DNA from 2 places in the Cellulosimicrobium sp. XJ-DQ-B-000 genome. Region 2 is predicted to be linked to the other one. Evidence: predicted binding sites of a transcription regulator. Region 2 holds the regulator's gene; the other holds the start of a gene.
What was found. The regulator LexA, encoded in region 2, represses DNA repair genes until DNA is damaged. The targets are predictions, from matches to a motif close to TCGAACANNTGTTCGA.

Region 1 (15,251 bases), on a different contig from region 2:
CGACCCGACCCGCCTCGGCGCGCTCGCGCGCCGCGTGTGGGACCCCCTGCTGGAGCACGAGCTGCGAGGTGCGCGATGAGCGGCCCGACGTCCGCACCCGCCACGCCCGCCGCGGCGTCCGGACCCGCGGTGCCCGGACCCGACGCGGGGAGCCCGCGGCGCTTCGACCCGTTCGGCGACCTGCCGCGCGGGACGATCGTGCTCGAGGCGAGCGCCGGCACGGGCAAGACGCACACCATCGCGACCCTCACCACGCGCTACGTCGCCGAGGGCGTGGCGGCGCTGCCCGAGATCATGCTCGTGACGTTCGGCCGGGCCGCGACGTCGGAGCTGCGCGACCGCGTGCGCGAGCGCCTCGTCGCGACCGAGCGCACGCTGCGCGGCCCCGACCCGGCGCACAGCACCGACGAGCTCGTCCGGTTCCTCGCCGCGGTCGACGCCGACGAGCTCGCCCGCCGTCGCGAGCGCCTGCGCGTCGCGCTGTCCCAGCTCGACGCCGCGACGATCACGACGACGCACGGGTTCTGCCAGCAGATGCTCACCGCGCTCGGGACGGCGGCCGACGTCGACCTCGCGACGAGCTTCCTGCCCGACGTGGCCGACCTCGTCGAGGAGGTCACGGACGACCTGTACGTGCGGCGGTTCGCCGACCAGAGCGAGCCGATCCTCTCGCCGCGCGACGTGCGCGCGGTCGCCCGCGCGGCGGTGAGCGACCACGGGGCGGTGGTCGCGCCGTCGGACGCGGCCGAAGGCTCGGTGGCCGCGGCGCGGTACGAGGTCGCCGTCGCCGCCCGCCGCGAGGTGGAGGCGCGCAAGCGCGCGATGCACCTGCTCGACTACGACGACCTCCTCGTCCTGCTGCGCCGCGCCCTCACCGACCCGGAGCACGGTGCGACGGCGACGCAGCGCGTCCGGTCGAGGTTCCGCGTGGTCATGGTGGACGAATTCCAGGACACGGACCCCGAGCAGTGGGCGATCCTGCGCACCGCGTTCCACGGGCGGCCCGACGAGAGCAGCGCGCTCGTCCTCATCGGGGACCCCAAGCAGGCGATCTACGCGTTCCGCGGCGCGGACGTCGTGACGTACCTGCAGGCCGTCGAGGACGCGACGGACACCGCGACGCTCAGCACGAGCTGGCGCAGCGACGGCCCGCTCCTCGCAGGCCTGCACGCGCTGCTCGGCGAGACGGCGCTCGGCGACCCGCGCATCGTCGTGCGCCCGGTCGACGCGGCGCACCCCGAGGCGCGGTTCTCCGGCGGCGCGCCGGTGCGGCTGCGGCAGGTGACGCGCCGCGCCTACCGGCTGGGCGCCTCGTCGGCGCCGTCGGCCCCGGACGCGCGCGGCCTGCTCGCGAAGGACGTCGCGGCCGACGTCGCGAGCCGTCTCGGCACCGCGTCCGGCGGGGGCGACCGCGTGCGCGACGACGTCGGCGGGGCGGCGGGCGACGCGGCGCACTGGCGCCCGCTCGAGCCGCGCGACGTCGCCGTGCTGACGCGCACGAACGCGCAGGCCGAGGCGGTGCGCTCGGCGCTCGTCGCGCTGGGCGTGCCCGCGGTCGTCTCGGGGCCGTCGAGCGTGTTCGGGTCGGCCGCGGCGCAGGACTGGCTCACGCTCCTCGCGGCGCTGGAGCAGCCGGGCCTCCACCGGCGCGCGACGGCGCTCGCCCTCACCCCGTTCGTCGGCTGGGACGCGCAGCGCCTCGCGACGGCGGACGACGCGGACCACGACGAGCTCGGCGACACGGTCCGGGCCTGGGCGCACCTGCTCGCCGACCGGGGCGTGGCCGCGGTCGCGGAGGTCGCCGCACGGCGCGGGGCGACGGCCCGTGTCATGGCGCGCGCCGACGGCGAGCGCTACCTCACCGACCTGCGCCACGTCACGCAGGCGCTGCACGAGGCCGCGACGACCGAGGGGCTCGGCACGGCCGCGCTCACGGCCTGGCTCCGGACCCGGATCGCCGAGGTCGGGACGGTCTTCACCGACGAGCGCACCCGCCGTCTCGAGACCGACGCCGCCGCCGTGCAGGTCGTCACCGTGCACGCCGCGAAGGGTCTGGAGTTCGGCGTCGTCTACGTCCCGTTCGGGTGGGAGCGGTTCGAGCCCGACGACCAGGAGCTGTTCGCGTTCCACGACGACCACGGGCAGCGCGTGCTGCACCTCGGCGGGGTCGGCTCCCCCGGGTTCGTGGACGCCAAGGCGCGCTGGCGCGACGAAGAGCTCGGCGAGGACCTGCGCCTGCTGTACGTGGCGCTCACCCGGGCTCGGCACCAGGTCGTCGTGCACTGGACCCCCACGAAGCGCAGCACCGGATCGGGACCGCTCACCCGCCTCCTGCTCGCCGACCGGATGCTCGGCGGCGAGCCCGGGCGCCACGCACGGCCCGACGCGATGCGCGACGACGCCGTCCGGTCCGCGTTCGAGGCGGTCGCGGCGCGGTCGGGCGGGACGGTCGTCGTCGAGCAGGTCGACGCGCGGCCGAAGGGCGAGCGCTGGTCGCCCGGCACCCGGTCGGGCACGGACCTCGCGCTCGCGACCGCGGCCCACCTCCCGGACCGCGACTGGCGTCGGGCGTCGTACTCGGCCCTGACCGCGGCCGCGCACCACGGCCCGGTCGGCGGGATCGAGAGCGAGCCCGAGGACCCGGGCGTGCAGGACGAGCCGGAGGAGACCGCCGACGACGACACCGCCGCGCCCTCGGCCCCGGCCTCGACCCCGCGACCCGGCGCGGACGTGCCGTCCCCGTACGAGGGGCAGCCGGGCGGCACCGCGTTCGGCACGCTCGTGCACGAGATCCTCGAGTACGTCGACACCGCGGCCGACGACCTCGACGCCGAGGTGCGCGCCCGCTGCGCGCAGGCGGCGACGGTCCGCGTGCCGGGCGTCGAGCCCGTCGCGCTCGCGACGGCGCTCGGCCTGTCGCTGCGCACGCCGCTCGGCCCGATCGCGGGCGGGCTCACGCTCGCCGACGTCGACCCGCGGGACCGGCTGCCCGAGCTCGAGTTCGAGCTCCCGCTCGCCGGGGGCGACGAGACGGAGGGCGTGCGTCCCGCGACGCTGCGCGACCTCGCGGACGTCCTGCGGGCGCACCTGCCCGCCGACGACGCGTTCGCCCGATACCCCGACCTCCTGGCGGCGCTGGCCGACGAGTCCGAGACGGGCACGAGCACCGGCGGCGTCCCGCTGCGCGGCTACCTCACGGGCTCGATCGACGCCGTGCTGCGCGTGCCCGCCCCGGGTCCCGACGGCGCTCCGGACGGGGATCCGGGCGGCCGCCACCGGTACCTGGTCGTCGACTACAAGACGAACCGCGTCGGGCCGCCCGGGGTCCCGCTCGCCGTGGGCGACTACCACCCCGACGCCATGCGCGACGCGATGCTCGCCTCGCACTACCCGCTGCAGCTCGTGCTCTACCTCGTCGCGCTCCACCGCTACCTGCGGTGGCGCGTGCGCGACTACGAACCCGACCGCGACCTCGCCGGCGGGGCGTACCTCTTCGTGCGCGGCATGGCCGGGCCGGATACGCCCCGCGGCCCCGACGGCACCCCGTACGGCGTCGTCGCCTGGAGCCCGCCGCCCGGGCTCGTCGTCGCCCTGTCCGCCCTGCTCGACGGAGGTCGCGCATGACCACGACCACTCCCGGGTCGACGCTCCGGCCCACCGCTCCTCCTGCGGGCGACGTGGTCGACGAGGGCGACCCGCGGCTCGCCGTCGGCGTGCCGGCGGGCCTGGCGCCGTTCAACGTCGCGCGCGTGGTCTCGGCCGCCGACGTGCGCGTCGCGCTGCGGCTCGGCCGGCTCACGGGCGAGCACGACGACCAGGTGCTGCTCGCCGTCGCGCTCGCCGTCCGTGCCGTGCGCAGCGGCTCCGTGTGCGTGCGCCTCGACGACCTCGGCTCCCTGGCGCTGCCCGAGGACGAGGAGGCCGCCCGGACCGACGCCGCGGACCTGCCGTGGCCGGACCGCGCCGCGTGGGCCGGCGCGGTCGCGCGCAGCCCGCTGGTCGCCGTCGGGGTCGACGGCGCGCCCGACAGGCCCGCGCGCTGGGTCGGGGGCGCGCTGTACCTCGACCGCTACTGGCGCGACGAGCTCGCGGTCCGGCACGACGTCGACGGTCGGCTCGCGGCGCCCGACCTGCCGGTCGACGCCGACCGCCTCGACGTCGCGCTGGCCCGCCTCTTCCCCGCGGCGGAGGACACGCGGCAGCGGCTCGCCGCCGCGCACGCCGCCACGCGCCGGCTCACCGTCCTCACGGGTGGCCCCGGCACGGGCAAGACGACGACGGTCGCGCGGCTGCTCGCCGTCCTGCACGACGCCGTCCCGCACGACGCTGCCCGCCCCGCGACCGCGGCGGCGCCCGCTCCGTCGCGCGCGGGGGCGAACGTCCCGGCCGACCAGGGCACGGCGCTGCGCGTCGCGCTCGCCGCCCCGACCGGGAAGGCGGCCGCACGGCTCCAGGAGGCGGTGCGCGAGGTCGTCGCCGGGTTCGGCGACGCCGCCGACCGCGCGCGCGTCGGCACGCCCGTCGCGACGACGCTGCACCGCCTGCTCGGGTACCGGCCGGGCAGCAGCACCCGGTTCCGCCACGACGCGCACCACCACCTGCCGCACGACGTCGTCGTCGTCGACGAGACGTCGATGGTCGCGCTGCCGCTCATGGCGCGGCTGCTCGAGGCGCTGCGGCCCGACGCGCGGCTCGTGCTCGTCGGGGACCCGGACCAGCTCGCCTCGGTGGAGGCCGGCGCCGTGCTCGGCGACCTCGTGCACCGCGAGCCCGTCACGCCCCCGGCCACCGCACCGGTCGTGCTCGCGGCGGCCGAGACCGCGCTGGCCGACGCGCCGCCGCCCGCCGACGGCGAGGTCGACGACCGGGCGGTGCTCGGCAACGGCGTCGTCCGGCTGCGCACCGTCCACCGTCAGGACCGCGACTCGGAGATCCTGCCGCTCGCCGCCGCGATCCGGGCCGAGGACGCGGAGGCGACGCTCACCCTGCTGCGCGCGGGGCACGGGTCCGTGGAGTTCCTCGAGGCGCCCGACGACGAGCCCGACGACGCGGTGCTGGCCGCGGTCCGCGCGGACGCCGTCGCGGCGGGGACCCTGCTCGTCGAGGCCGCGCGCGCCGGGGAAGCCGCCGCCGCGCTCGACGCGCTCGCGCGGCACCGCGTCATGGTGGCGCACCGGCGCGGGCCCGCGGGGCGCGGCCGGTGGGCGGCGCAGGTCGAGGCGTGGGTCGAGGAGGCGACCGGCCACCACGCGACCGACTCCCCGTGGGTCGCCGGGCGGCCCCTGCTCGTCACGACGAACGACGCCGACGTCGGCCTCTACAACGGCGACACCGGCGTGCTCGTCGCGGAGCCCTCGGGCGGGGTCGTCGCCGTGTTCGGGGACCCGCGCGCGCCGCTGCGCGTGCGCACGCACCGGCTGCCGCCCGTGGAGACCGTGCACGCCATGACGGTCCACCGCGCGCAGGGCAGCCAGTTCGACCGCGTCACGCTCGTCCTGCCGCCCGCGACCTCGCCGCTGCTCACGCGCGAGCTGCTGTACACGGCGGTGACGCGCGCGCAGTCGTTCGTGCGCGTCGTCGGCTCCGAGGACGCCGTGCGCACCGCGGTGACGAGCCCGGTCCACCGGGCGAGCGGGCTGCGGACTCCGCTGCCCGGCGGTCAGTCCTCGGTGCGCTCCGCCTGATCGCGCTCGCGCAGCTCCTTGAGGCGGCCCCAGGGCACGAGCACGATCCAGGCGACGGACGCGACGGCGGCGCCCATGATCATCGAGGGGACGTCCATGGCGACCATCCTGGCAGGCGTGCGCGGTCGCCCCGGGGAATGAGGCACGGGGGTGGCCGGTTGGCACCAGGGTGAGCACCCAGACCCCCCGCCTGTCCGTCCTCGACCTCGTGCCCGTCCGCTCGGGCCAGTCCAGCACCCAGGCGGTGCGAGCGTCGCTCGACCTGGTCCGCCTCGCCGACCGGCTCGGCTTCGAGCGCTACTGGTTCGCCGAGCACCACAACATGCCCGCGGTCGCGGCCTCGACCCCGCCCGTGATGATCGCCGCGGCCGCGTCGGTGACGGACCGGATCCGCGTCGGCTCGGGCGGCGTCATGCTGCCCAACCACGCACCGCTCGTCGTGGCCGAGCAGTTCGCCGCGCTCGAGGCGATCGCGCCGGGGCGGGTCGACCTGGGCCTCGGCCGCGCCCCCGGCTCGGACCCGGTCGTCACGCAGCTCCTGCGCATCACCGGCCCGACGGCCGACGTCGACCGCTTCCCCCAGCACGTCACGGACATCCTCGCGCTCATGAGCCCGCAGGGCGCGACGCTGCGCCTCACGAGCGGGCAGGTCTACGACGTGCACGCGACGCCCGCCGCGGACGGCACCCCGACGGTCTGGCTGCTCGGGTCGAGCGACTACTCCGCGCGCCTCGCGGCCGAGCTCGGCCTGCCGTACGTGTTCGCGAACCACTTCTCGGGCCAGGGCATCGACGAGATCCTCGCCCTGTACCGCGAGGGCTACCGCCCGAGCGAGGCGTTCCCCGAGCCCCGCACGTTCCTCACCCTCAACGCCGTCGTCGCGGAGACCGACGACGAGGCGCGCGCCCGGGCCCTCCCCCAGGCCCGCATGATGGCGCGCCTGCGCACCGGGCAGGCGCTCACCGCGCTCGAGACCGTCGAGGAGGCGCAGGCCGCGCCGCTCGACGGCGCGGCCGGGCAGATGGTCGAGGACAGCCTGCGCCGCTGGGCCGTCGGCACGCCCGACGCCGCGGCGGCCGAGGTCCGTCGGCTCGCCGAGCGCCATGGCGTGGACGAGGTCATGGTCGTGCCCGTCGCCGCGTCCCGGGCGGACGAGGCGCTCGACGCGACGCCGGGCCGCGCGCGCACGCTCGAGCTCCTCGCGGGCGAGCTCGCCGTCTGACCCTCCCCGCCGAGCACGACGTTGCTGTCGCCATAGCGCCCGTCACGACAGCAAGGTCGTGCTCGACGCGGAGCGGCGTCGTGGTCGGCGGCGGCGTCGTGGCGGGGGCGCGGCGGCGTCGGTGGGAGGCGGTAGCGTCGCGCGCATGACCACGAAGTACGACGACGCGTCCTGGCACTCGGGCGGCGAGGGCTACCCGCCCGAGGCCGGTCCCGAGGCGGGGGCGACGCACATCGGCATGTTCCTCGCGTGGGCGGTGCTCGCGGGGCACGCGTCCCCGGAGCTCGAGGAGGACTCCGAGGACGAGCTCGCGGCGCTGCGCGAGCGCACCGTCACGCCGGGCGCATTCGTGCACGAGTCGTGCGACGGCAAGCTCGTCGACCACGACCTCGACGACGTCGGCATTGCGTTCGCGAGCGCCTACTACGCGGGCGACGACGAGGACGAGGGCGACGGCGGCCTCTACCTCGAGGACTACGTGGACGCGGTGAGCCCCGGCGACGGGGAGCCCGAGGACGTGTACCGCGTCCCGGACACGTGGGAGACGTACGAGCTCGTCGCGCCGCTGATCGACGCGCGGTTCGCCCAGTGGGACGACGAGGGCCGCCCGGCGGTCCTGCGTCACCGCGCGTGACATGAGCGCCCCGACACCCGTCACGCGCCTCGCCGCCGTCCTGCGCGCCGACAACCCCGGCCCCATGACGCTCGACGGCACGCGCTCGTACGTGCTGCGCGCGCCGGGCTCGGCGTCGTGCGTCGTCGTGGACCCGGGGCCCGACGACGCGGCCCACCTCGACGCGCTCGCCGCCGCCGGGCCGGTCGAGCTCGTGCTCGTGACCCACCGGCACGCCGACCACACGGCCGGGTCCCCCGGGCTGCGCGCGCGCACCGGCGCCCCGGTGCGGGCCGCCGACCCGGACCACTGCCACGGCGGCGCGCCGCTGCGCGACGGCGAGGTGATCGAGGCCGCTGGCCTGCGGGTCGCGGTCCTCGCCACGCCCGGCCATACGGCCGACTCGGTCTGCCTCGTCCTGCCCGACGACGGCCCGGTCGCCTCGACCGACGACCGGGCCCGCCGCACGCCGGACCCGGGCTCGGCGGGCTCCGGCACCGCGGGCCCCGTCGCCGCAGGCTCCGGGACCGCGGCGGACGAGGGCGCGCGGACGCTGTCGGGCACGACCGTCCTCACGGGCGACACGGTGCTCGGGGCGGGGACGACGGTGATCGCGGCGCCCGACGGGTCGCTCGGCGCCTACCTCGCGAGCCTCGACGCGATCGAGGCCGTGGCGGGCGGTCCAGGCCTGGTGACCGGCCTCCCCGGCCACGGACCCGTCGTCGACGACCTCGCGGCGCGCGTGCGCGCGTACCGCGAGCACCGTCACGAGCGCCTCGCCCAGGTGCGGGCCGCGCTGACCACGCTCGGCCTGGCCCCGGACGCGCCGGGCGCGGTCGACGAGGTGGTCGCGCGGGTCTACGCCGACGTCGACCCCGCGGTGCGAGGAGCCGCCCGGCAGTCCGTCGCCGCGCAGCTCGCGTTCCTCGCCGGCCCAGACACCGACGCGGGCACCGGCACCGGCACCGGCACCGGCACCGGCACGATCGCCGACATCGGAGCGGACGCGGCCGACGACACCCCCGGCACCCCGAGCCGCGACGGCTGACTGTCGGTGCCACGGTGCACGATGACGGGATGACGACACCACGGCTCGGTATCGCGTTCGTGCCCACCCACGCACCCGAGAGCCTGCGGCGGCTCGCGACGACGGCGGAGGACGCCGGCCTCGACGACCTCTGGGTGTGGGAGGACTGCTTCAAGCAGTCCGGCCTCGCCTCGGCGGCCGCTGCCCTCGCGTGGACCGAGCGCGTGCGCGTCGGCATCGGGCTCATGCCCGCCCCGCTGCGCAGCACGGCGATCACGGCGATGGAGGTGGCGACGCTCGCGCGGATGTTCCCCGGTCGCCTCGTCGCGGGGGTCGGGCACGGCGTCCAGGAGTGGATGGGGCAGGCGGGGGTGCGCGTCGCGTCGCCGCTGACGCTCCTGCGCGAGCACGCGACGGCGCTGCGGAGCCTGCTCGCGGGCGAGGAGCTCACGACGGACGGCCGGTACGTCACGCTCGACGCCGTCCGGCTCGACTGGCCGCCCACGGAGCCGGTCCCGCTGTGGCTGGGCGGGTCCGGGCCGCGGACGCTCGCGCTGGCCGGCGAGCTCGGCGACGGTCTCATCCTCACGAACGCGCTGACCCCCGAGGACGTGCGGGGCGCGGCGGCCGTCGCGCGCGAGGGCGGCGCGGGCCCGGGGTTCGACGTCCACGCGACGCTCATCGCCGCGACGGGGCCGGATGCGCAGGCACGGGTCGACCGCGAGCTGCCGGTGTGGGGCGCGGAGCCCGGTCGGGGCATCGGCGCCGCAGGTGACGCCCACGCGGTCGCGGCGGGCGTCCTGGCTCTCGCGGAGGCGGGCGCGACGGTCGTGGCGGTCCAGCCGACCGCGGACGAGCCCGACGTCGAGGCGTTCGTGCGCTTCCTCGGCCACGAGGTCGCGCCGCTGCTCAGCTCCCGGTGACGCGCCCGGTGTCGCCCTCGGTGCCCGCGGCGCCGGGCCGCTGCCGCAGGCCGTGGACGAGGGCGACCACCGCGCACACCAGAGCGACGGCGCCGACGGCGAGCGCGAGGCGGACGGGGAAGTCGGCGTAGAGGTCGGTGACCTCGCCGACCGGGAGGCCCCAACCCGCCGCGGTCTCCCGCACTTCCGCCGCGAGCGCACCGATCCTTCCGGGCACCCGCGTCACGGCTGCGGAGACCCACCCGAGCAGCTCGAGGACGACGGAGGCCACGGAGTGGGCGCCGGACGCGAGGGGGATCACCGGTCCACCCTAGCGGAACCGGACAGCGCGGTCATATGCGGCACGGCGGGTATCGCCTCAGGTCAGCGGCTTGGCGAAGCACAGCGCGACGTGGTTGTCGCCGTCGTAGGGCGGGAAGTGCGCGACGGCACGGAAGCCGAGCGAGCGGTAGAGCGCGATGGCGCCGGGCTGGCGGATGCCCGTCTCGAGCAGGAGCGTGGAGGCCCCGCGCTCACGCGCCGCCGTCTCCAGCCCGTCGAGGAGCCGACGCGCGGTCCCCGTGCGGCGCGCGCTCTCCCGCACGAACACCTTCTTCACCTCGAGCGCGTCCTGCGGCGCGCCGGGCTCGGGCCGTCGCAGCGAAGCGCACCCGAGCGCCTCGCCGTCCCGGTACGCCACGAGGGTGACCACGACGTCGACTCCCAGGCGCGCGTCCACGGCCTCGAAGCCTCCGGCGGAGTCGAGGCCGCTGAAGAGCTCGGGGTACAGGACGGCCGACGACGTCTCGTGCATCTCGCGGCGCAGCGCTGCCGCGTCGGGGTCGTCCCACGGGACGGCTCGGAGCTCGACCGCCGCACCCCCGACGACCAGGCCGCCCGCCGCGGCGCCGGGCCCCGACCTCGTGCCGTCCAGCGCAGCGCCCCGTGGTCCGGTGGCATCCGGCGCGGCGGTCCGCGCTCCGGCGGCATCCGACGCAGCGGCGGGCGACACGCGCAGGTCGAGCGCGAAGCAGCGCGAGAGCGGCTGCCCGGCGTAGTGGCCGTACGACTCGATCGGCACGTACCCGAGCGCGAGGTAGAGGTCGATGGACTCCGGCTGGAGCGTGCCCGTCTCGAGCACGAGCCGGTCGAGGCCCGCGGCGACCGCGCGCTCGTGCAGCGCGCGCATCGCGGTGCGGGCGTGCCCGCGGCCCCGGTGGGCGGGCTCGACGTACAGGCGCTTCACCTCGCCGGTCCGCGCGGGGTGCGTGCCGCCGCGTCCGTCCGGCGTGCCGGAGACGTCGCGCAGCGCGACGAACGCGACCGGCTCGCCGTCCTCCCGGACCACGACGTTCGCGAGCGCCGCCTCGGGGGCGAACGTGCCGGCGTCGGGCTCGCCGTAGCGCACCGCGAGCTCCGCCTGCTGCCGCGACCGCAGCCGCTCGGCCGCGGCGTCGTCCGCCGGGACCGTCACCACGGTGACGACCCCGGCCCGGGGGCGCCCGACGGCGTCGGGCAGGACGCGCGGGAGCGTCACGCGCGGACGAGCGCGCCCAGGACGGACGTGAAGAACCCGAGACCGTCGGTGCCGGCGCGCGGGCCGGCCTCGGCCGCCGGGCCGAAGCCGGGCTCGACGGCGTGCTCCGGGTGGGGCATGAGGCCGACGACGTTGCCGGCCGCGTTCGAGATGCCCGCGATGCCGCGGCGCGACCCGTTCGGGTTCCACCCGTCGTAGCGGAAGACGACGCGCCCCTCGGCCTCGAGCTCGTCGAGCGTCCGCTCGTCGGCGACGAACTGCCCGTCCTGGTTCTTCAGCGGGATCGTGATGCGCTGGCCGGCCGTGTAGTCGCGCGTCCAGGCGGTGTCGGCGTTCTCGACCACGAGGACCTGCTCGCGGCACACGAAGTGCAGGTGGTCGTTCTTGACCATCGACCCCGGGAGCAGGTGGGCCTCGGTGAGGATCTGGAAGCCGTTGCAGATGCCGAGCACGGGCATGCCGCCCTTCGCGGCGTCCACGATCGACTCCATGACCGGCGCGAAGCGGCTGATCGCGCCCGCGCGCAGGTAGTCGCCGTAGGAGAAGCCGCCGGGCAGGACGACCGCGTCCACGCCGTGGAGGTCGGCGTCGGCGTGCCAGAGCGACACTGCCTCGCCGCCCGCGAGACGCACCGCGCGCGCGGCGTCGCGGTCGTCGAGCGTGCCGGGGAAGGTGACGACGCCGACCGTGGCCGTCGCGAGAGCCGAGGCGGTCATCAGGCGAGACCCTGCGACGTGATCGTCGCGGCGGCGTCCGTCTCGATGTCGGCGACGCGCACGACGTCCTCGATGACGGGGTTCGACAGGAGCTTCACCGCGGCCTCCTCGGCGGCGGCGAGGACCTCCGGCGTCACCGGGCCCTCGACCTCGAGCTCGAACCGCTTGCCCTGGCGGACGGAGGTGAACTGGGTGAAGCCGAGGCGCGGCAGCGCCCCGACGACGGCCTTGCCCTGCGGGTCCAGGATCTCGGGCTTGGGCATGACCTCGACGACGACGCGTCCCACGGGGGCTCCTTGGCGAGAGTGTTGGGAGGGCCGGGGCTCCGGGATCCCGGCCACGTCACGGGCGTCGAGGACGCCCGGGAGGACGGGACGAGCGGGAGCCGACGGCGGGATTCCGCGCCCAGTCTAGCGGGCGCGCGCACCCGTCCGGCCGGGCGTCCGCACGGTGAGCGGGCGGGCTCAGCCGCCCGCGGTGCGGCGCCGGTCCGGGGTGTCGACCGGGATGTTGCCGTCGAGCACGTGCTTGCGCCAGGCCCGGTCGACGTTCGACCGCGCGAAGAGCATGGCGGACCCGATTGCGCACACCAGGACCAGCGGCCAGTACCACCAGGTGAAGGGGAGCCGCCACACGTACTCAGCCCCTGCCGAGACCACCCCGAGGAACACCATCATGGCCGAGACGACCAGCTGGATCCCCGTGACGAGCGACGCGGCCGCGACAGCCCTGCGCCAGGGGTAGAGCGCCCCGTGGATGTCGTCGGCGACCCACCACCAGTACCGCGCGGGGAGCCGCAGGTCGAGCGACCGGTAGAGCAGCCAGCGCCCGAGCGGCGGGTGCTCGCGCCACCGCAGCGCCCACCCCGCGCGCACGAGGCCCCACGCCTCGCGGGCGCCGATGCTGCGGGGAGCGGCGCCGTCGTCCGGCTCGGGCGCCAGGTCGAGCAGGACGGCGAGCGCCTCGTCCCCGTGCAGGTCGCGCCAGCGCCGGGGGTAGGCACGCAGCCAGAACCGTGCGGACCGCTCGTACCGGTCGACGCCGCGCGCCCCGCGGGCAGGGCGACCGGGCTGCGCGCCGTCGGCGGCGGCCCGCCGCCCGGTCACGCGCCGCTCCCGGCGAGACCGTCGGCGGCACCCCGACCGGCACCGCGGGAGAGCGACCGACGCGCGCGCTCCGCGAGCTCGGCGAGGCGCAGGGTCTCGGCGCGGGCGGCGCGGCGCCCGTCGTCGGTCGCGCGGTAGTAGCGACGCAGCCGGCCGTCGACGACCTCCTCGCCCGTCGGCTCGACGAGACCGGCCGCGACGAGGCGGTCGAGGTTCCCGTAGAGGGTGCCCGCGCCGAGGCGGGTGCGGCCGTCGGAGAGGTCGCGCACCGACCGGATGACGGCGTAGCCGTGGAGCGGCTCCCCGCTGAGCGCGAGGAGCACGAGGTACGCCTGCTCCGTCATGCGGAACGGGGCCGAGGTGACCATGGTCGATATATATCGCCCGGCGACCTATGTGCGCAAGCGCTCGGCGCATGTCGGAGGGTGCGGCTAGGCTCGAACACGTGTTCGAGACGCACGCTCGAGCACGGTGCGAGGGCGGGGTCCTGCCCCTTCCCCGCCCTCGCACGACACCTCGCCGACGACGCACGGAGGCTCACCATGGACGCACCAGCAGCACCCGTCCCGACGATCGACCGCGGCCGTTCACGACCCGCGCCGGCCACCGTGGCCCGCGTCCTCGCGCGCGACGGGACGTGCGTCTTCCCGGGCTGCCGCGTACCCGCGTTCCGCTGCGACCTCGACCACGTCGTCGCCCCGCGGCCGGGCACAGGCACGGGCACGGGCACGGACGAGGACGCGGAGCCCGCGCACGGGGCCGACAACCTCGTCGCCCTGTGCCGCCACCACCGGGTCGTCCGCGCACGCGACGGCTGGCGCCCGGCGCTGCTCGCCGACGGGTCGGTCCGGTGGACCGGGCCGAGCGGGCACACCTACCTCCGGCCCGGCACCCTCCGGACGGCGTGAGGCGTCAGGCGTGAGGCGTCAGGCGTCAGGCGTCAGGCGTCAGGCGTCAGGCGTCAGGCGTCAGGCGAGCGTCGACCCGGTGAGCCGCTCGTACGCCTCGAGGTACCGCGCGCGGGTGCGCGCGACGACGTCGGCCGGGATCGACGGCGGCGGGGTGTCCGCGGCGCGGTCCCAGCCCGACGCGGGCGACGTGAGCCAGTCGCGCACGAACTGCTTGTCGAAGCTCGGCTGCGCGCGGCCCGGCTCCCACTGGTCCGCGGGCCAGAAGCGCGACGAGTCGGGCGTGAGCACCTCGTCGCCGAGCACCGTCTCCCCCGTCGCCGGATCCACGCCGAACTCGAGCTTGGTGTCCGCGAGGATCACGCCGCGATCGCGCGCGATCTCCTCGGCGCGCGCGTACACGGCGAGCGTGAGGTCGCGCAGGCGCGTGGCGTCGTCGAGGCCGATCTGCTCGGCCACGACGTTGAACGAGACGTTCTCGTCGTGCTCGCCCACGGCAGCCTTCGTCGCCGGCGTGAAGATCGGCTCGGGCAGGCGCGACCCGTCGACGAGGCCGTCGGGCAGCGGCACGCCGCACACCTCGCCGCCCGCACGGTACTCCACGAGGCCGGAGCCCGTCAGGTACCCGCGGGCCACGCACTCGACCGGGAACATGTCGAGGCGGCGGCAGATCATCGCGCGGCCGGCAACGACGTCCGGCACGAGGCCGTCACCCGGCACCGCCGAGACGGCGGTCGAGACGACGTGGTTCGGCACGAGGTCGGCGAGCTGCTCGAACCACCACAGGCTGAGCTGCGTGAGCACGACGCCCTTGTCCGGGATACCGGGCGACAGCACGTGGTCGTAGGCGCTCACCCGGTCGCTCGCGACGACGAGGACGACGTCGCCCAGGGGGTGCACGCCCCCGACGGCCGGCAGGTCCGGCGTGTACAGGTCGCGCACCTTGCCGGAGTACGCGTGCGTCCAGCCGGGCAGGTCGAGCGCGACCGTGTCGAGGGCGTCGGCCTCGCCGAGCGAGAGGGCCGAGCCGGGGTCCTGCGGGGTGTGGGTCACGGCCCCTAGTGTCGCACCATGCGACTCGAACCCGGCCCCTCGTCCACCTCGGGAGCCGCCCCCGGCGGCGCGCTCGACGGCACGCCCGACCAGGGCGAGGACGCCGGGCGCGCGACGCACGACCCGGGGGTGCGCGACTTCCTCGCCACCTTCTCGGCCTTCATGGAGACCGCCAACGAGCAGGCCCAGCGGCAGCGGACCGACGCCGGGCCGTCCGTCGCGGACGTGCTGCGCGAGCACCTCGGCACCGACCCGCGCTCGATCGCGGTCGTCACCGAGACGGTGTCCGCTCTGCGCAGCGTCGACGCGGACGTCGCGATCGAGGCCGTCGTCGCCCGTCACGGCGGTGGCCGCGTCGTCGGCGTCGGTGGCGGCGAGCAGCGGATGCACACGTCCCTCTCCGAGATCGTCGAGCACTCCGCCCTGTGGCGCCAGTTTCCCGTCGGCGCGGTGGACTACGCGCGCGCGGCGACGGGCCCCGAG
Region 2 (15,251 bases):
GCCGCACCGGCTCGCCGAGGCCGCGCCCGAGCTCTCCCCCGAGGACCGACGGCTCCTCGAGCGGGCGAAGGGCGCGCCGTGGACCCCCGCGGACGTGCCGCTCCTCGACGAGGCGGCGGAGCTCCTCGGCGAGGACGACCAGGCGGAGCGGGCCGAGGCCGCCGCGCGCGCGGCGCAGCGCGCGCAGGACCTCGAGTACGCGCGGCAGGTGCTCGAGTCGTCCGGTGCGGGCGGCGGGATCGTCGGCGCCGACGTGCTCGCCGAGCGGTTCGCCGCGAGCGGCCCGCGCCTGACCACCGCCGAGCGCGCCGCGCAGGACCGCACGTGGACCTACGGCCACGTCGTGGTCGACGAGGCGCAGGAGCTGTCCGCCATGGCGTGGCGCATGCTCGTGCGCCGGTGCCCGACGCGGTCGTTCACGGTGGTCGGCGACGTCGCCCAGACGTCCTCGCTCGCGGGCGCCCGGTCGTGGAAGGGCATGCTCGACCCGGTCTTCCGCGACGCGTGGCGGCTCGCCGAGCTCACGGTCAACTACCGCACCCCGGCCTCCGTCGCGGACGCGGCCCGACGCGCGGCCGTCGCGGCCGGCCTCCCGGTCTCGCCGCTCACGTCCGCGCGCGACGTCGAGGACGCCCTGCGCGTGGTCGAGGTGGCACCGGGCGCGCTGGAGGCACGTGTCCGGGCCGAGGCCGAGGCCGCGCGCGCCGAGTTCGTCGCCGCGGAGTCCGGCCGCGTCGCCGTCGTCGCGGCCGCGCCCGCGGTCCCCGCGCTGCGGGCCGCGCTCGGGCTCGCCGACGCGGGCGGCGAGGACCCGGTCGTCGTGCTCGACCCGGTGCAGGTCAAGGGGCTGGAGTTCGACGCCGTCGTGCTGGTCGAGCCCGCCGACGTCGCGACCGGGCCGTCGGGCCCGTCCGACCTGTACGTCGCCATGACGCGGCCGACCCAGCGGCTCGTCGTCGTGCACACGCGCGCGCTGCCCGCCGGGGTCGCCCCCGCGCCGTCGGACGACGCACGGGGCGCCGGAGCCTGAGAGCGGTCGGGTCCGGGCGCGGGGTCACCTCGTCCCGAGGGTCAAGACCCGTTTGGTCCGGACCGCGGGACGGGCGCACCATGGGGACGTGCTACGCGCCCTCCTCCTCGAAAACCTGCACCCCCTCGCCGCCTCGAACCTCGAGGCCGCGGGCATCGACGTCACCGTCCGCACCGGGGCCCTCGACGAGTCCGAGCTGATCGAGGCGCTCGACGGCGTCCACCTGCTCGGCATCCGGTCCAAGACGAACGTCACGGCGAACGTGCTCGAGAACGCTCCCGACCTGGTGGCGCTCGGCGCGTTCTGCATCGGCACGAACCAGATCGACCTGCGCTCGGCCGCGACGCAGGGCGTCGCCGTGTTCAACGCGCCGTTCCAGAACACGCGCTCCGTCGTGGAGCTCGCGCTCGCCGAGATCATCGCGCTCACGCGCCGCCTCACCGAGCGCGACCGCGCGCTGCACGAGGGTCGCTGGGACAAGTCGGCCGAGGGCGCCCACGAGGTCCGTGGCCGCACGCTCGGCATCGTCGGCTACGGCAACATCGGCACGCAGCTCTCGGTGGTCGCCGAGAACCTCGGCATGTCGGTCGTGTTCTACGACACGGCGGAGAAGCTCGCGCTCGGCAACGCGCGCCGCATGGACACGCTCGACGAGCTGCTCGAGCAGGCCGACGTCGTCACGCTCCACGTCGACGGGCGCCAGGGCAACGCCGGGCTGTTCGGCGCCAAGCAGTTCGCCCGCATGCGCCCGGGCTCGATCTTCCTCAACCTGTCGCGCGGCTTCGTGGTGGACTACGGCGCGCTGCGCGAGGCGATCGTCGAGGGCCGTGTGGCCGGTGCCGCGGTCGACGTCTTCCCGCACGAGCCCAAGCGCAAGGGCGACGCGTTCGACTCCGAGCTGCGCGGCCTGCCGAACGTCATCCTCACGCCGCACATCGGCGGCTCGACGGAGGAGGCGCAGGAGGCGATCGGGCAGTTCGTGTCCGCCAAGCTGCGCGACTACCTCACCACCGGCTCCACGACGCTCAGCGTCAACGTGCCGAACCTCGCGCTCGAGCAGACGACGGGCATCACGCGCATCACGCACCTGCACCGCAACACCCCCGGCGTCCTCGCCGCCGTCAACGCGACCCTCGCCGAGCACGGGACGAACATCGAGGGCCAGCTCCTCGCCACGCGCGGCGAGATCGGCTACGTCGTCACCGACGTCGGCTCGCGCGTGGAGCCCGCCGTCATCGAGGCGCTGGCCGCGATGGAGCAGACGATCGCCCTGCGCATCCTCGACTGACGGAGCCCCGCACCCCGGGACCCTTCGCCGCGCGCGGCCCGTCCGCACGCGGCGAAGGTCCTCGGCGGCCGTGACCTTCGCCGCTGAGCGCCGCTCGCGCGCCGGTGCCACGATGAAGCATGACCGGATACTTGCACGACGCGCCGCAGATCCTCGACGCCGACGCGTCGTGGGACCTCGTGGAGGGGACCCACGTCGCACGCCTCGCCGTGAGCGTGCGGGGCGAGCCGGACATCTACCCCGTCACCGTGCGGGCGCACGAGCGCACGCTCGCGTTCCGCACGGTCCCGGGCACGAAGCTCGCGACGCTCGCGATCAACGAGCGGGTCGCCCTGGAGTGGGACCACGTCGACGACGACGGGGCGTGGAGCGTCGTCGCGCGCGGCACCGCCCACCGCCTGCGCACCGAGCACGAGGTGGATCCCGTCCGGGAGGGTGCGGACCCGCTCGTCCCGACCGTCGACGTCCCGACCGAGGAGTGGGTCGTGGTCGAGGCCCACGAGCTCACCGGGCGACGCTTCGCGCGCGCGGAGCCGTAGACCCCCCGACGCACGACGTCCGGCCGCCCCGCAGGGGACGACCGGACGTCGGGGGTGCTGCTCAGCCGGACTTGCGGCGGAAGGTGCGCTGGACCGGTCCGACGGTCTCCGAGCCGTGCACGGAGCCCGTGTTCGACTCGCCGTCCGCCGTGCGGTGGCGCGCGGCGTTCTTCCGGTCGAGCGCCTCCCGGAACTTCGCCTTGGCCTCCTCGGTCGGTGCGGTCTCTGCAGCGGGTCGCTGCGGGTCGGACGCCATGGCGGTCTCCTCGTCGACGGGGAACTCGGTGGGGTACTGCGGTCTGCCCGACGGTGCGGGCACCCCGCCAGCGTCCCCCACCGGGCGGTCCGACGCCACCTGATTTGTCCGCTCGGCCCGGCCGTCCCGGCCCTGCGGGCGGTGGCGCAGGCGAACGCGCTGCGAGCGCCCTCGACCGCGCGGCGAACGCCGTCGGGTAGCGTCGGGACGTGTCGCCCGATCCCACGCCGCAGGCCTCCCCCGCTCCTCCCCACGCCACAGGCGGTCCCGCGCCGGCGCGCGCCGAGCTCCCGCACCGCACGCTCGGCCGGAGCGGCCTGCGCCTGCCGGAGGTCGCGCTCGGGCTCTGGCAGAACTTCGGCGTCGCCGACCCCTTCTCGACGCAGCGCGAGATCGTGCTGCACGCCGTCGACCGTGGCGTGACGCACCTCGACCTCGCGAACAACTACGGACCGCCCGGGGGTGCTGCGGAGGAGTCGCTGGGCCGGCTGCTCGCGCGCGAGCTCCGACCCGTGCGTGACGAGCTGGTCGTGACCACCAAGGCGGGCTACCGCATGGGACCCGGCCCCTACGGCGAGGGCGGGTCCCGGAAATACCTGCTCTCGTCCCTCGACGCGTCGCTGCGCCGGCTCGGGCTCGACCACGTCGACATCTTCTACTCGCACCGCTACGACCCGTCCACCCCGCTCGAGGAGACCATCGGTGCGCTGGCGACGGCGGTCCGGTCGGGGCGCGCCCGCTACGCCGGCATCTCGTCGTACTCCGCCCGGCGCACGCGTGAGGCCCTGCGGGTCGCGGCCGACGTCGGGGTCGAGCTCGTCGTCACGCAGGTCTCCTACTCCATGCTCAACCGGTGGATCGAGGCGCCCGACCCGCACGACGAGGCGGGGGCCACCGTGCTCGACGTCGCGGGCGACGAAGGGCTCGGCGTCGTCGCGTTCTCCCCGCTCGCCCAGGGCATGCTCACGGACCGCTACCTCCACGGGGTCCCGGACGGGTCGCGCGCGGCGCGCGGCGGGCCGCTGCGTCCGGCGTTCCTCTCGGAGGAGAACCTCGACCGCGTGCGCCACCTCGACGAGCTCGCGCGCGCCCACGGACGGACGCTCGCGTCCACGGCGATCCGCTGGGCGCTGCGCGACGAGCGCGTCACGTCGGTCCTGCTCGGCGCGAGCTCGACGCGCCAGCTCGACGACAACCTCGCGGCCCTCGACGCCCCCGACCTCTCCCCCGAGGAGCTCGCGGCCGTCGACGACCTCCCCGTAGACACGGGCATCAACATCTGGGCGTCGCGGTCCAGCGACCTGTAGCCGCCTCCGGCTGCGGGGCCCCGCATCCTGGGACCGGAGTCACGAGGCGCGGAATCTCGTGAGCGTCAGGCCTGTGGTGCCGCCTCGCGGTCGGTCGCGGCGTCGTCGGCGGCCTCGGCCGCCGCACGGCCCGCCGCCGCCTCGCGCTCCTCCCGGTCGACACGCAGCGACGTGATGGCGCTCTCGAAGTCCTCGAGCGAGTCGAACGCCTGGTAGACGCTCGCGAAGCGCAGGTAGGCGACCTCGTCGAGCTCGCGCAGCGGCCCGAGGATCGCGAGGCCGATCTCGTAGGCGTCGAGCTCGGCGCTCCCGCTCGCGCGGATGGTCTCCTCGACGCGCTGCGCGAGGACGGCGAGGTCGTCCTCGTTCACCGGGCGCCCCTGGCAGGCCTTGCGGACGCCGTTGACGATCTTCTCGCGCGAGAAGGGCTCGGTCACCCCGGACCGCTTGACCACGGACAGGCTGGCGGTCTCGATCGTGGTGAAGCGGCGGTTGCACTCCGGGCACTGGCGTCGCCGGCGGATGGAGGCACCGTCGTCGGACGTGCGGGAGTCGACGACGCGGGAGTCCGCGTGACGGCAGAACGGGCAGTGCATGGCGGGGCTCCTCCGCGGGTCGCGCCGACAGGTCGGCGCGACGAACGTATGTCGTCGCGGGCGCGCGGTGCAACACGCCGACGGCGCACCCGACCGTGGACGGCAGAACGGGGGCGGTCGAAGTCGACCGCCCCCGTCGGGACGCCCCCGTCCCCATCTCGCGCGCGACTCGCCTCGCGCGCGGCGACGTGCACAGGAGTCGCGGTTGTCCGCACACTCCTCGCCTCGTCCGCCCAGCCCCCCAGCTGGCGTGTGAGGTGACACTAACTTAGGCGGACCTAACGGAGCGGCGCAACCCTCGGTCGCGACCTGTCGCGCGTCGGCACCGTGTGCTGCGTCACAGGACCTGGGCCACGGCCGAGCGCCGCGTCACCGCTCGGCGACCGGGAGCAGGATCGTCTGGCCGGCCTGCACGCCCGACGACGACAGGCCGTTCAGCTCGACGAGCCCGCTGACCACCTCACGGAGATCCTCGCCCGGGGCCGCGACTCCCTGGGCAAGCTCCCACAGGGTCTCCCCCGTGCTCACGACGTGGACCCGGACCTCGACCGGCTCCCCGGGCCCGCCCGCGACGGCCAGGCCGACGCGTGCCGCGAGGACGAGCACGACGGCCACGAGGAGCACGAGGACCGCACGGCCGCGTCGCGTGAGCCGCAGCGGTGCCTGCGGGCGCACGCCTCGCTCCGCCGCAACTCCCCGCCCGAGCGCGGGCGGCGCTGCCGTCGCCATCGCCACCGTGTCCATGTCCCCTCCGTCCCGGCCCGCGAGCCCGATCGCCTTCCCCGGTCGATCGGACCCGCGTGCCCGTCTCATCTCCACGCCGACCCGCTGCGGTCGAACACCTGTACGTAGAACATCTGTACGAAGGTCTATCACGAACGACCGACAGAGTCGAGACATGCTCGAACAGGTGTTTGATTCGTGTCGCATCCTCCCCTAGCCTGGGCTCAGGTCGGTTCGCCGGACATGTCCGCTCGGACCCGGAGGAGCGACCGAGGTCCCGGGGCGCACGCCCCGGGGAGGGAGGCCGCAGGCCCGGCTGGCGCCGGCGGCACGCGACGGACGAGGGCGGAGCGACCATGGCGGGACGAGGCACGGACAGGGCACGGGGGCTCGCCGAGGTGCGCGAGCTGCCGGACGGGTCGGCAGGGGGTGACGGGCTCACCCCGCGCCAGCGGCTCGTGCTCGAGACCATCCGCGCGTGCGTCGAGCAGCGCGGCTACCCGCCGAGCATGCGCGAGATCGGCGAGGCCGTCGGGCTCACGAGCCCGTCCTCCGTCAAGCACCAGCTCACCACGCTCGAGCGCAAGGGTTTCCTGCGGCGCGACCCGAACCGTCCGCGCGCCATCGAGGTGGTCCAGCCCGACGACGCCCGCCGCGCGACCCCGCTCGCGCCAGCTGGCACGGCCCCCGAGCCGGCGTACGACGAGGCCCACCCCGCGCCGTCGTACGTCCCCGTCGTCGGCCGTATCGCCGCCGGTGGCCCGATCCTCGCGGAGCAGGTCGTGGAGGACGTCTTCCCGCTGCCGCGCCAGCTCGTCGGCGAGGGAGAGCTCTTCCTCCTGCGCGTGCAGGGCGACTCGATGATCGACGCCGCGATCTGCGACGGCGACTGGGTCGTCGTGCGGCGCCAGCCGGTCGCGGAGAACGGCGAGATCGTGGCCGCGATGATCGACGGCGAGGCCACCGTGAAGAGCCTGCGGCGCGCCGACGGCCACGTCTGGCTCATGCCGCACAACGCCGCGTACGACCCGATCCCCGGCGACGACGCCCAGGTGCTGGGGCGCGTCGTCTCCGTCCTGCGCAGCCTCTGAACGGTCCCCGAGCGGCTCCGGGCGCCCCTGCGGGCAGGCTCCGGACAGCACGAGAGCCGGGCGGTCCCTCGACCGCCCGGCTCTCGTCGTGCCGGGCCCGACGGGCCCGTGGGCTCAGAGCCCGAAGCGTCGCGCGACCGCGCGCAGCGACTCCGCGGACGAGCGCAGGCCCGCGAGCTCGTCGTCCGCGAGCGGGACCTCGACGCGCTCCGTCGCGCCCCGGCGGTCGACGAGCGTCGGGAGCGACAGGCAGACGTCCTCGAGCCCGTAGATGCCGTCGAGGAGCGTCGACACGGGCAGCACCCGGTGCTCGTCGGCGAGCACCGCCTCGATGATCCGGGTGCCCGCGAGCCCGACCGCGTAGTTGGTCGCGCCCTTGCCCTCGATGATCCGGTAGGCCGACTGCACGACCTCCCGCGCGATCTCGTCGCGCACGTCGCCCGTGAGCGGTCCCCGACCGCCGATGCCCTGCCACTCGAGCAGCGGCGCACCGCCGATCGTCGCGGAGCTCCAGAGCGGGATCTCGCTGTCGCCGTGCTCCCCCGCGATGTACGCGTGCACGTTCTGCACCGCGACGCCGCAGTGCTGCGCCACGAGGAACCGCAGCCGCGAGGAGTCGAGCACGGTGCCGCTGCCGAAGAGCTGGGTCGGGGGCAGCCCCGAGAACTTGAGCGCCGCGTACGTGACGATGTCGACCGGGTTGGTCACCATGACGTAGACGGCATCCGGGGCGACCTCCACGAGGCCCGGGAGGATCGTCCGCATGAGCCCGATCGTGCCCTCGGCGAGGTCGAGACGCGTCTGGCCCGGCTTCTGCTTGGCGCCGGCCGTGACCACGACGACGTCGGCGCCCGCGCACACCGCGACGTCGTCGGACCCCTCGACGCGCGCCATGGGCATGAACTGGATGCCGTGCTGGAGGTCGAGGACCTCGGCCTCGACCTTCGCGCGGTTGACGTCGAGGAGCGCCACCGTGCGCGCCGCGCCGCGCATGAGCGCGGCGTAGGCCAGCGTCGAGCCGACGGCACCGGCGCCGACGATCGCGAGCTTCGTGGTCCGCGCTCCCCCTCCCGGACCGCCCGTGGTCGCGTCGCCGGTGCCCTGCGGTGACGTGCTCGTCATGTCGCCTCCGTGAAGTCGCTGGAAAGGGCTCAGCCTAGGGCGGCGAGGCGGCGGAGCGCAGCGGTGGCCACGTCGCGGTCGGTCGTCTGCCAGAACCCTGGCATGGACCGCGTGAGGAACGACCCGTAGCGCGCCGTCACGAGCCGCGGGTCCAGGACCGCGACGACCCCGCGGTCGGCCGTGGACCGCACGAGCCGCCCGGCACCCTGGGCGAGCAGGAGGGCCGCGTGCGTCGCGGAGACCTGCATGAACCCGTTGCCACCCGCGGCCTCGACGGCGCGAGCCCGCGCCGACCTCACCGGGTCGTCCGGGCGCGGGAACGGGATGCGGTCGATGAGCACGAGCTGGCACGACGGCCCGGGCACGTCCACGCCCTGCCACAGCGAAAGCGTGCCGAACAAGCACGTCGCCGGGTCCTCGGCGAACTCCCGCACGAGGGTCGGCAGCTGGTCGTCGCCCTGGCACAGGACCGGCACGTCCAGCCGCTCGCGCATCGCCTCCGCCGCGGCCACCGCGGCGCGCCGCGAGGAGAACAGGCCGAGGGTCCGACCGCCGGCGGCCTCGACGAGCGCCGCGATCTCGTCGAGCTGGTGCTCGGTCGACGCCTCGCGGCCGGGCGTCGGCAGGCGCTTCGCGACGTAGAGGATGCCCTGGCGCGGGTAGTCGAACGGGCTCCCGACGTCGAGCCCGCGCCAGCGCGGCGCGTCGCCGTCGCCCGCGTCCGCGGCTCCGCCCGTCGCCGCGGGGCCGAGCCCGAAGGTGCGCGCGACGGCGTCGAAGCTCCCGCCGAGCGCGAGCGTCGCGGACGTGAAGACGCCGGTGCGCTCCGCGAGCAGGTGGGTCCGGATGAGGCCCGCCACGCCGAGCGGGGCGGCGTGCAGGCGGCTCGCGCCGTCGCCGAAGCGGTCGCCGGACCAGCCGCCCTCCCCGGGCCGCGAGCACCACAGCACGTCGTGGCCCGTGGGGTCGGCCGCCATCCGCTCGGCGACCTCGAAGAGCTGCAGCATCGTCGACTGCGCCATCTTCAGGCCCGTGTCCGGCTGGGCCGGCTTGGTCACGCCGGTCTCGGGCTTGAGCGTGGAGAGCACCTCGCGCGCGGCGTCCCGGACCGCCGCGACGGCCGAGCGCGCGGCGTCGGGCAGGCCGTCCGGGAAGCGCTCGGCGGGCAGCGACCCGACGACCGTGCCGAACGCGGCAGACGCGGCGTCGAGCGCGTCCGTCGTGACCCCGCCGTGGCGGCGGGCGAGGCGCGCCGCGCCCTCGATCGCCGGGACCGAGAGGTCCACCGTCGCGGCGGCCGTGACGCGGTCGGCGAGCTCGTGCGCCTCGTCGACGACGAGGACGTCGTGCTCGGGCAGCACCCCGGGCGACCCCATGGCCGCGATGCCGAGCATCGCGTGGTTCGTCACGACGACGTCGGCCTCGCGCGCCGCGGCGCGCGCCCGCTCGGGGAAGCACTCGGCGAGCAGCGGGCAGCGCTGGCCCAGGCACTCGAGCGCCGTGACGGAGACCTGCCGCCACGCCTTGTCGCTCACGCCGGGGACGAGGTCGTCCCGGTCGCCCGTGGCCGTCTCGTCGGCCCACTCCCGCAGGCGCACGACCTGCTCGCCGAGGGCCGCCATGCTCGTCCCGGCACGCGCGGCGGGGTGGTCGGCGGCGCCCGCCGCCTCGCCGGGGAGGTCGAAGAGCGTGGGCTCGTCCGCGGGGTAGCCGCCCGCGATCTTGTGCACGCACAGGTAGTTGTGCCAGCCCTTGAGGAGCGCGATCGACGCGGGCCGCGGGAGGCGGTCCGCGACGGCGTCGGCCACGAGCGGGAGGTCCCGCGTGATGACCTGGCGCTGGAGGGCGAGGGTCGCCGTCGAGACGACGACGCGCTCGTCGGTCGCGACCGCGTGGCGCACGGCCGGCACGAGGTACCCGAGCGACTTCCCCGTCCCGGTCCCGGCCTGGACCACGAGGTGCTCGGAACCCTCGATGGCGTCCGTGACGGCACGCGCCATGGTCCGCTGGCCGTCGCGCCGCGCGCCGCCCAGGCGCGTGACCGCGAGGTCGAGGAGCTCCTCGACGGCGGGCACGTCGCCGGACGCCGACGCAGCCGCGTCCGCCCCGGCCCGGCCCGTCGCCTCCGTGTCCGGACGGTCGGGCACGGGTGCGGTTCGGGTGGAGGGGGGCACGCGACGAGTCTACGGTCGGGCGCCCACGCCGCGGGCGAGGGCTGTGGACGCGGCGAAGACGGGACGACCCCGCGCGGCGCAGGCCGCACGGGGTCGTCCACGAGGTCGGACGGCAGGTCCGCGCGAGGTCGGGCCGCCCGGTCCGCCGGCGGTCCCGGCGGGAGGAGCTCAGCTCGCCGCGGAGGCTCCGACGAGCTCCGTCGCGAGCGCCTGGGCGACGCGGCCGCGCAGGAGCGTGCCCTCGGGCGTGTGCTCCTCGTGGTCGATCTCGCCCTCGGTGTGCACGCGGTGCACGAGGTCGCCCCGGTGGTACGGCACGACGACGTCGATCTCCACGTCCGGACGCGGGAGCTCGTGCGCGATGAGCTCGCGCAGGTGCTCGATCCCCTCGCCCGTGTGCGCCGACACGACGACCGTGCGGCGTTCGCGCAGCCGGATGCGCGCGATCGTCTCCGGGTCGGCGAGGTCCGCCTTGTTGAGCACGATCACCTCGGGCACGTCCTCGACGCCCGGGATGTCGGCCAGCACGTGGCGCACCGCCGCGATCTGGCCCTCCGGGTCCGGGTGCGAGGCGTCCACCACGTGCAGCAGCAGGTCGGCGTCGCCGACCTCCTCGAGCGTCGAGCGGAACGCCTCGACGAGCTGGTGCGGCAGCGCGCGCACGAACCCGACGGTGTCGGCGAGCGTGTAGACCCGGCCGTCCTCGGTGCGCGTGCGGCGCACCGTGGGGTCGAGCGTCGCGAACAGCGCGTTCTCGACGAGCACGCCCGCGCCGGTGATGGCGTTGAGCAGGCTCGACTTGCCCGCGTTCGTGTAGCCCGCGATCGCGACGGACGGCACGGCGTGCCGCTTGCGCGACGCACGCTTCGTCTCGCGCCCCGGGGCCATCGCCTGGATCTCGCGGCGCAGCTTGGCCATGCGGTTGCGGATGCGCCGGCGGTCCAGCTCGATCTTCGTCTCACCGGGACCGCGCGACCCCATGCCCGCGCCGGCGCCGCCGACCTGGCCACCGGCCTGGCGGGACATCGACTCGCCCCAGCCGCGCAGGCGCGGGAGGAGGTACTCGAGCTGGGCGAGCTCGACCTGCGCCTTGCCCTCCCGCGACTTGGCGTGCTGGGCGAAGATGTCGAGGATCAGGGCGGTCCGGTCGATCACCTTGACCTTGACGATGTCCTCGAGCGCGCGCCGCTGGGAGGGAGCGAGCTCGCCGTCGATCACGACCGTGTCCGCGCCGCTGGCGGCGACGACGTCGGCGAGCTGCGCGGCCTTGCCGGAGCCCAGGTACGTGCCCGGGTCGGGCTTCGCGCGGCGCTGGATCACGCCGTCGAGCACCTGCGAGCCCGCGGTCTCCGCGAGGGCGGCGAGCTCGCGCAGCGAGATCTCGGCCTCCTCGGCGGACGTGGGCGCGCCGTCCTCGCGCGGGTCGGAGCCGGGGCTCCAGAGCCCGACGAGCACGACCTTCTCGAGGCGCAGCTGCCGGTACTCGACCTCGGTGACGTCCTCGAGCTCGGTCGACAGGCCGACGACGCGGCGCAGCGCGCTGCGCTCCTCGAGCTCGAGCTGCTCGCCGTCGTGCTCCGTGTGGACCGTGCCGCCCTCGGCGCGTGCCGTCCCGGCCCGAGCGAGCACCCGCGCCACGACGTCGCTCGCGATGTCCCGCGTCGCGCCGGTCGGCTCGTCCTGAGCCGAGGTGGGGTTCGGAGTGTTCGCAGGGGTTGGGCTCATGTGCCGCCTTCCGTCGGTGGTGGGCGCTCGTGCGTCCGGGTGTGACAACAAGCGTGGCACGCGAAATCGTCCCGAGGCCAGCGGTTAAGCGCACGACGAGCGGCCCGGGCGCGCCGCGCCGCCTCCCGACTGGGCGCGCCCGCGTAGGATCGGCCGACGTGACCGAGGACCAGGACCCCGCCGTCGACGCCGCGCCCGACGGCGCGGCGGACCACTACTTCACCGCCCGGCCCGCGTCCGCCGCCGAGCGCCGCACGATCTCCGTGCGGCTCGCGGGCCGCGACGTCGAGGTCGAGGTAGCCTCGGGCGTCTTCTCCCCCGGCCGGCTGGACCTCGGCACGCAGGTGCTCCTGCGCACCACCCCGCCGCTCGACGACGTCCTCGCGGCCCGGCCCGACGACGGACCCGCCCACGTCCTCGACCTCGGCTGCGGCTGGGGCCCGGTCGCCCTGACGATGGCCCTCGAGGCGCCGGAGGCGACCGTGTGGGCCGTCGACGTCAACGAGCGCGCGCTCGACCTCGTGCGCCGCAACGCGCAGCGGCTCGGGCTGGACAACGTCCGGGCCGTCCTCCCGGACGACGTGCCCGACGTCGCGCTCGCCGCGCTGTGGTCGAACCCGCCGATCCGGGTCGGCAAGGACGCCCTGCACGGGATGCTCCTCCACTGGCTGCCCCGGCTCGCGCCGGGCGCGAGCGCGCACCTCGTGGTGCAGCGGAACCTGGGCTCGGACTCGCTCCAGCGCTGGCTCGCCGAGGCGCTGCCCCCGCTCCTGCCGGGCGCGGTCGTCGAGCGCGCCGCGAGCGCGAAGGGGTTCCGCGTCCTCGAGGTCGTCGCGCCCCGCTGAGCCGGCGGTCAGACCGGCGCGCGGTCGCCCTCGGACGCCGCCGCGACCGGCTCGGCGGGCTGGTCGGTCACAGGCCCGTCCGCGCCGTGGTGCGCGTCGTCGTCCGCCGGGCGCGGCGTCGCCGGGACGAGCGCGGCGAGGTCGATCTCCCCCGCGTGGACGAGCACCGCGGGACCTGCGAGCTCGACGCGGCCGCCCGGGAGCGCCCGCACGCGCACCGTGCCGCCCGGGACGTCGACGAGGTAGGTGTCCGGCGCGTCGGGACCGCCCCACACGCGGACCGCGAGCGCCGCCGCGCACGCGCCCGTGCCGCACGACGGCGTCTCCCCGACGCCGCGCTCGTGCACGCGCATGCGCACGTGCCCGACGACGGTGCCGTCGTCCGCGGTCGTCTCGCCGAGGGGCACCACGAGCTCGACGTTCGTCCCGTGGGACGGGTGCGGCTCGACGACGGGCGCCTCGGTGAGGTCGGCGCGCTCGAGCACGTCCTCGCGCGCGACGGCGAGGACGGTGTGGGGGTTGCCGAGGTCGACGCTGAGCGCCGGGCGCGGGACCTCCCAGCCCCGCACGACGACGGTCGCGTCGTAGCCGTCCTGGAGCGCGGGGCGTCCGCCGGGGAGGAACCACGGGCCCATGTCGACGGCGAACCAGCCGTCGTCCTCCTTGCGCACGCGCTTGACGCCCGCGCGCGTGCCGACCGGGACCTCGGTGCCGCCCGCGAAGCTCACGAGCCCGAGGCGCTCGGCGAAGGCCGCGAAGACGCGGACCCCGTTGCCGCACATCTCGGCGACCGAGCCGTCAGCGTTGCGGTAGTCCATGAACCAGATGGCGTGCGGGTCCTCCGCGAGCACGTCGCGCGACTCCGGGACGAGAGCGGTCGGCACGAGGCGGATGACGCCGTCCCCCCCGACGCCGCCGCGGCGGTCGGCGAGCGCGCGCACGAGCTCGGGCGTGAGGTCGAGCTCGCCCTTCGTGTCGGCGAGGAGCACGAAGTCGTTGCGGGTCCCGTGGCCCTTGGTGAAGCGGGTGCGCGTCATGAGCCCAGACTACGGCGCACGGGCGCGCCGCCGTCCGCCTCGTCCGGCCCGACGGCGGTGCCCGGCACGGTCGCGGGGTCGTGCCCGTCCGTGCCCTGCGCGGCAGCGCGCTCGTCCGCCGCGGCGACGAGCGCGAGAGCGTCCTCGACGCGCGTCGGCGACTGCGCGTCGAGCCACCCGACGCGCGGGTCCCGGCCGAACCAGCCCATCTGCTTGCGCGCGAGGCGCCGCGTGTTCGCGGTGACGGCCTCGCGCGCGGCGTCCTGCGTGGTCTCGCCGTGGAGCGCGGCGAGCACCTCCGCGTAGCCGACGGCGCGCCGGGCCGTGCGGCCCATGCCGTGCGCCTCGACGCGGCGCACCTCGGCCACGAGGCCCTGCTCCCACATCCGCCCGACGCGGCCGGCGACCCGCGCGTCGAGCACGGCCCGGTCGCAGTCGAGGCCGATCTGCACGGTCGGGCGGACGTAGACCTGGCGCGGGAGGTTCGCCGTGAACGGCTCGCCGGTGAGCTCCATGACCTCGAGCGCCCGGACGAGCCGGCGGGTGTTGGCCGGGCCGATGCTCGCGGCCGCCGCGGGGTCGCGCCGGAGGAGCTCGTCGTGCAGCGCGCGCGGGCCCTGCTCCTCCGCGCGCGCCTCGAGCGCCGCCCGCACGGCGGGGTCCGTGCCCGGGAACCGCATGTCGTCGAGGAGGGCGCGGACGTACAGCCCGCTGCCGCCCACGACGACGGCACGCGCGCCCCGCGCGGCGATCTCGTCGAGCACGCGGCGGGCCTCGGTCTGGTAGCGGGCCACGGACGCGTCCTCGGCGGGGTCGAGCACGTCGAGGAGGTGGTGGCGCACGCCGCGGCGCTCGGCGACGGGGACCTTCGCGGTCCCGACGTCCATGCCGCGGTAGAGCTGGTAGGCGTCGGCGTTGACGATCTCCGCGGGCGCCCCGGGGACGGACAGGCGCTCGGCGAGGTCGAGAGCGAGGTCGGACTTCCCCGTGGCCGTCGGGCCGACGACGGCGACGACGACGCTCGGGCCGGGCCGGGGCGGGCCGGCGGGGTCGTGCTGGGTTTTCACCCGCGCAACGGTACCGTCCGGGCGGCCGACGGCCCGAGGGGTGTGGGCGGGGATGCGTAGTGTGTCCGTGGTCGGTCCGCCCTCGCGCGTACCGCCGCGTACGACCTCAGCACGACGACCTCTCAGACGACAAGGACTCGAGAACATGGGTTTCTTCACCAAGCCGGACGCCGCACCGACGAGCCAGAACGCGCCGCTGACGCGCGAGCGCGTCGAGGCGTTCCTCACGAGCCGCGAGTGGCGGTACTTCGTCGACTCGGACGGGGACCTGGGCGGCAACTGGGACGGGAAGGTGTTCTTCTTCTTCCTCATGGGTGAGAAGCAGGAGATCCTGCAGGTCCGCGGCCGGTGGAACCGGACCCTCCCGGCGTCGGCCGAGGCGCAGGTCGCGCTCGTCGCCAACGAGTTCAACCGCGACAAGATCTGGCCGAAGGTCTACGCGCGCGTCGAG

Region 1: the regulator LexA is predicted to act here: its motif matches at 13,245-13,260, upstream of RDI86_RS05540 (HNH endonuclease signature motif containing protein).

Annotation. Positions count from the first base shown of each region.
Region 1 is NZ_JAVHYN010000002.1:351,681-366,931, forward strand. It holds gene recC (exodeoxyribonuclease V subunit gamma) at 1-79, shown strand, start outside; gene RDI86_RS05475 (UvrD-helicase domain-containing protein) at 76-3,624, shown strand; gene recD (exodeoxyribonuclease V subunit alpha) at 3,621-5,684, shown strand; gene RDI86_RS05485 (hypothetical protein) at 5,660-5,782, opposite strand; gene RDI86_RS05490 (LLM class flavin-dependent oxidoreductase) at 5,854-6,906, shown strand; gene RDI86_RS05495 (hypothetical protein) at 7,052-7,540, shown strand; gene RDI86_RS05500 (MBL fold metallo-hydrolase) at 7,542-8,567, shown strand; gene RDI86_RS05505 (LLM class flavin-dependent oxidoreductase) at 8,597-9,469, shown strand; gene RDI86_RS05510 (hypothetical protein) at 9,456-9,770, opposite strand; gene RDI86_RS05515 (GNAT family N-acetyltransferase) at 9,828-10,985, opposite strand; gene purQ (phosphoribosylformylglycinamidine synthase subunit PurQ) at 10,982-11,701, opposite strand; gene purS (phosphoribosylformylglycinamidine synthase subunit PurS) at 11,701-11,988, opposite strand; gene RDI86_RS05530 (hypothetical protein) at 12,166-12,807, opposite strand; gene RDI86_RS05535 (PadR family transcriptional regulator) at 12,804-13,175, opposite strand; gene RDI86_RS05540 (HNH endonuclease signature motif containing protein) at 13,350-13,715, shown strand; gene RDI86_RS05545 (phosphoribosylaminoimidazolesuccinocarboxamide synthase) at 13,776-14,690, opposite strand; gene RDI86_RS05550 (ATP-binding protein) at 14,787-15,251, shown strand, end outside.
Region 2 is NZ_JAVHYN010000001.1:85,148-100,398, forward strand. It holds gene RDI86_RS00405 (AAA family ATPase) at 1-1,030, shown strand, start outside; gene serA (phosphoglycerate dehydrogenase) at 1,119-2,318, shown strand; gene RDI86_RS00415 (pyridoxamine 5'-phosphate oxidase family protein) at 2,438-2,857, shown strand; gene RDI86_RS00420 (DUF5302 domain-containing protein) at 2,919-3,176, opposite strand; gene RDI86_RS00425 (aldo/keto reductase) at 3,431-4,420, shown strand; gene nrdR (transcriptional regulator NrdR) at 4,486-5,016, opposite strand; gene RDI86_RS00435 (LysM peptidoglycan-binding domain-containing protein) at 5,386-5,760, opposite strand; gene lexA (transcriptional repressor LexA) at 6,096-6,830, shown strand; gene RDI86_RS00445 (L-lactate dehydrogenase) at 6,945-7,952, opposite strand; gene RDI86_RS00450 (ATP-dependent DNA helicase) at 7,982-10,126, opposite strand; gene hflX (GTPase HflX) at 10,295-11,851, opposite strand; gene RDI86_RS00460 (methyltransferase) at 12,010-12,696, shown strand; gene dapF (diaminopimelate epimerase) at 12,705-13,733, opposite strand; gene miaA (tRNA (adenosine(37)-N6)-dimethylallyltransferase MiaA) at 13,730-14,800, opposite strand; gene RDI86_RS00475 (YbjN domain-containing protein) at 14,946-15,251, shown strand, end outside.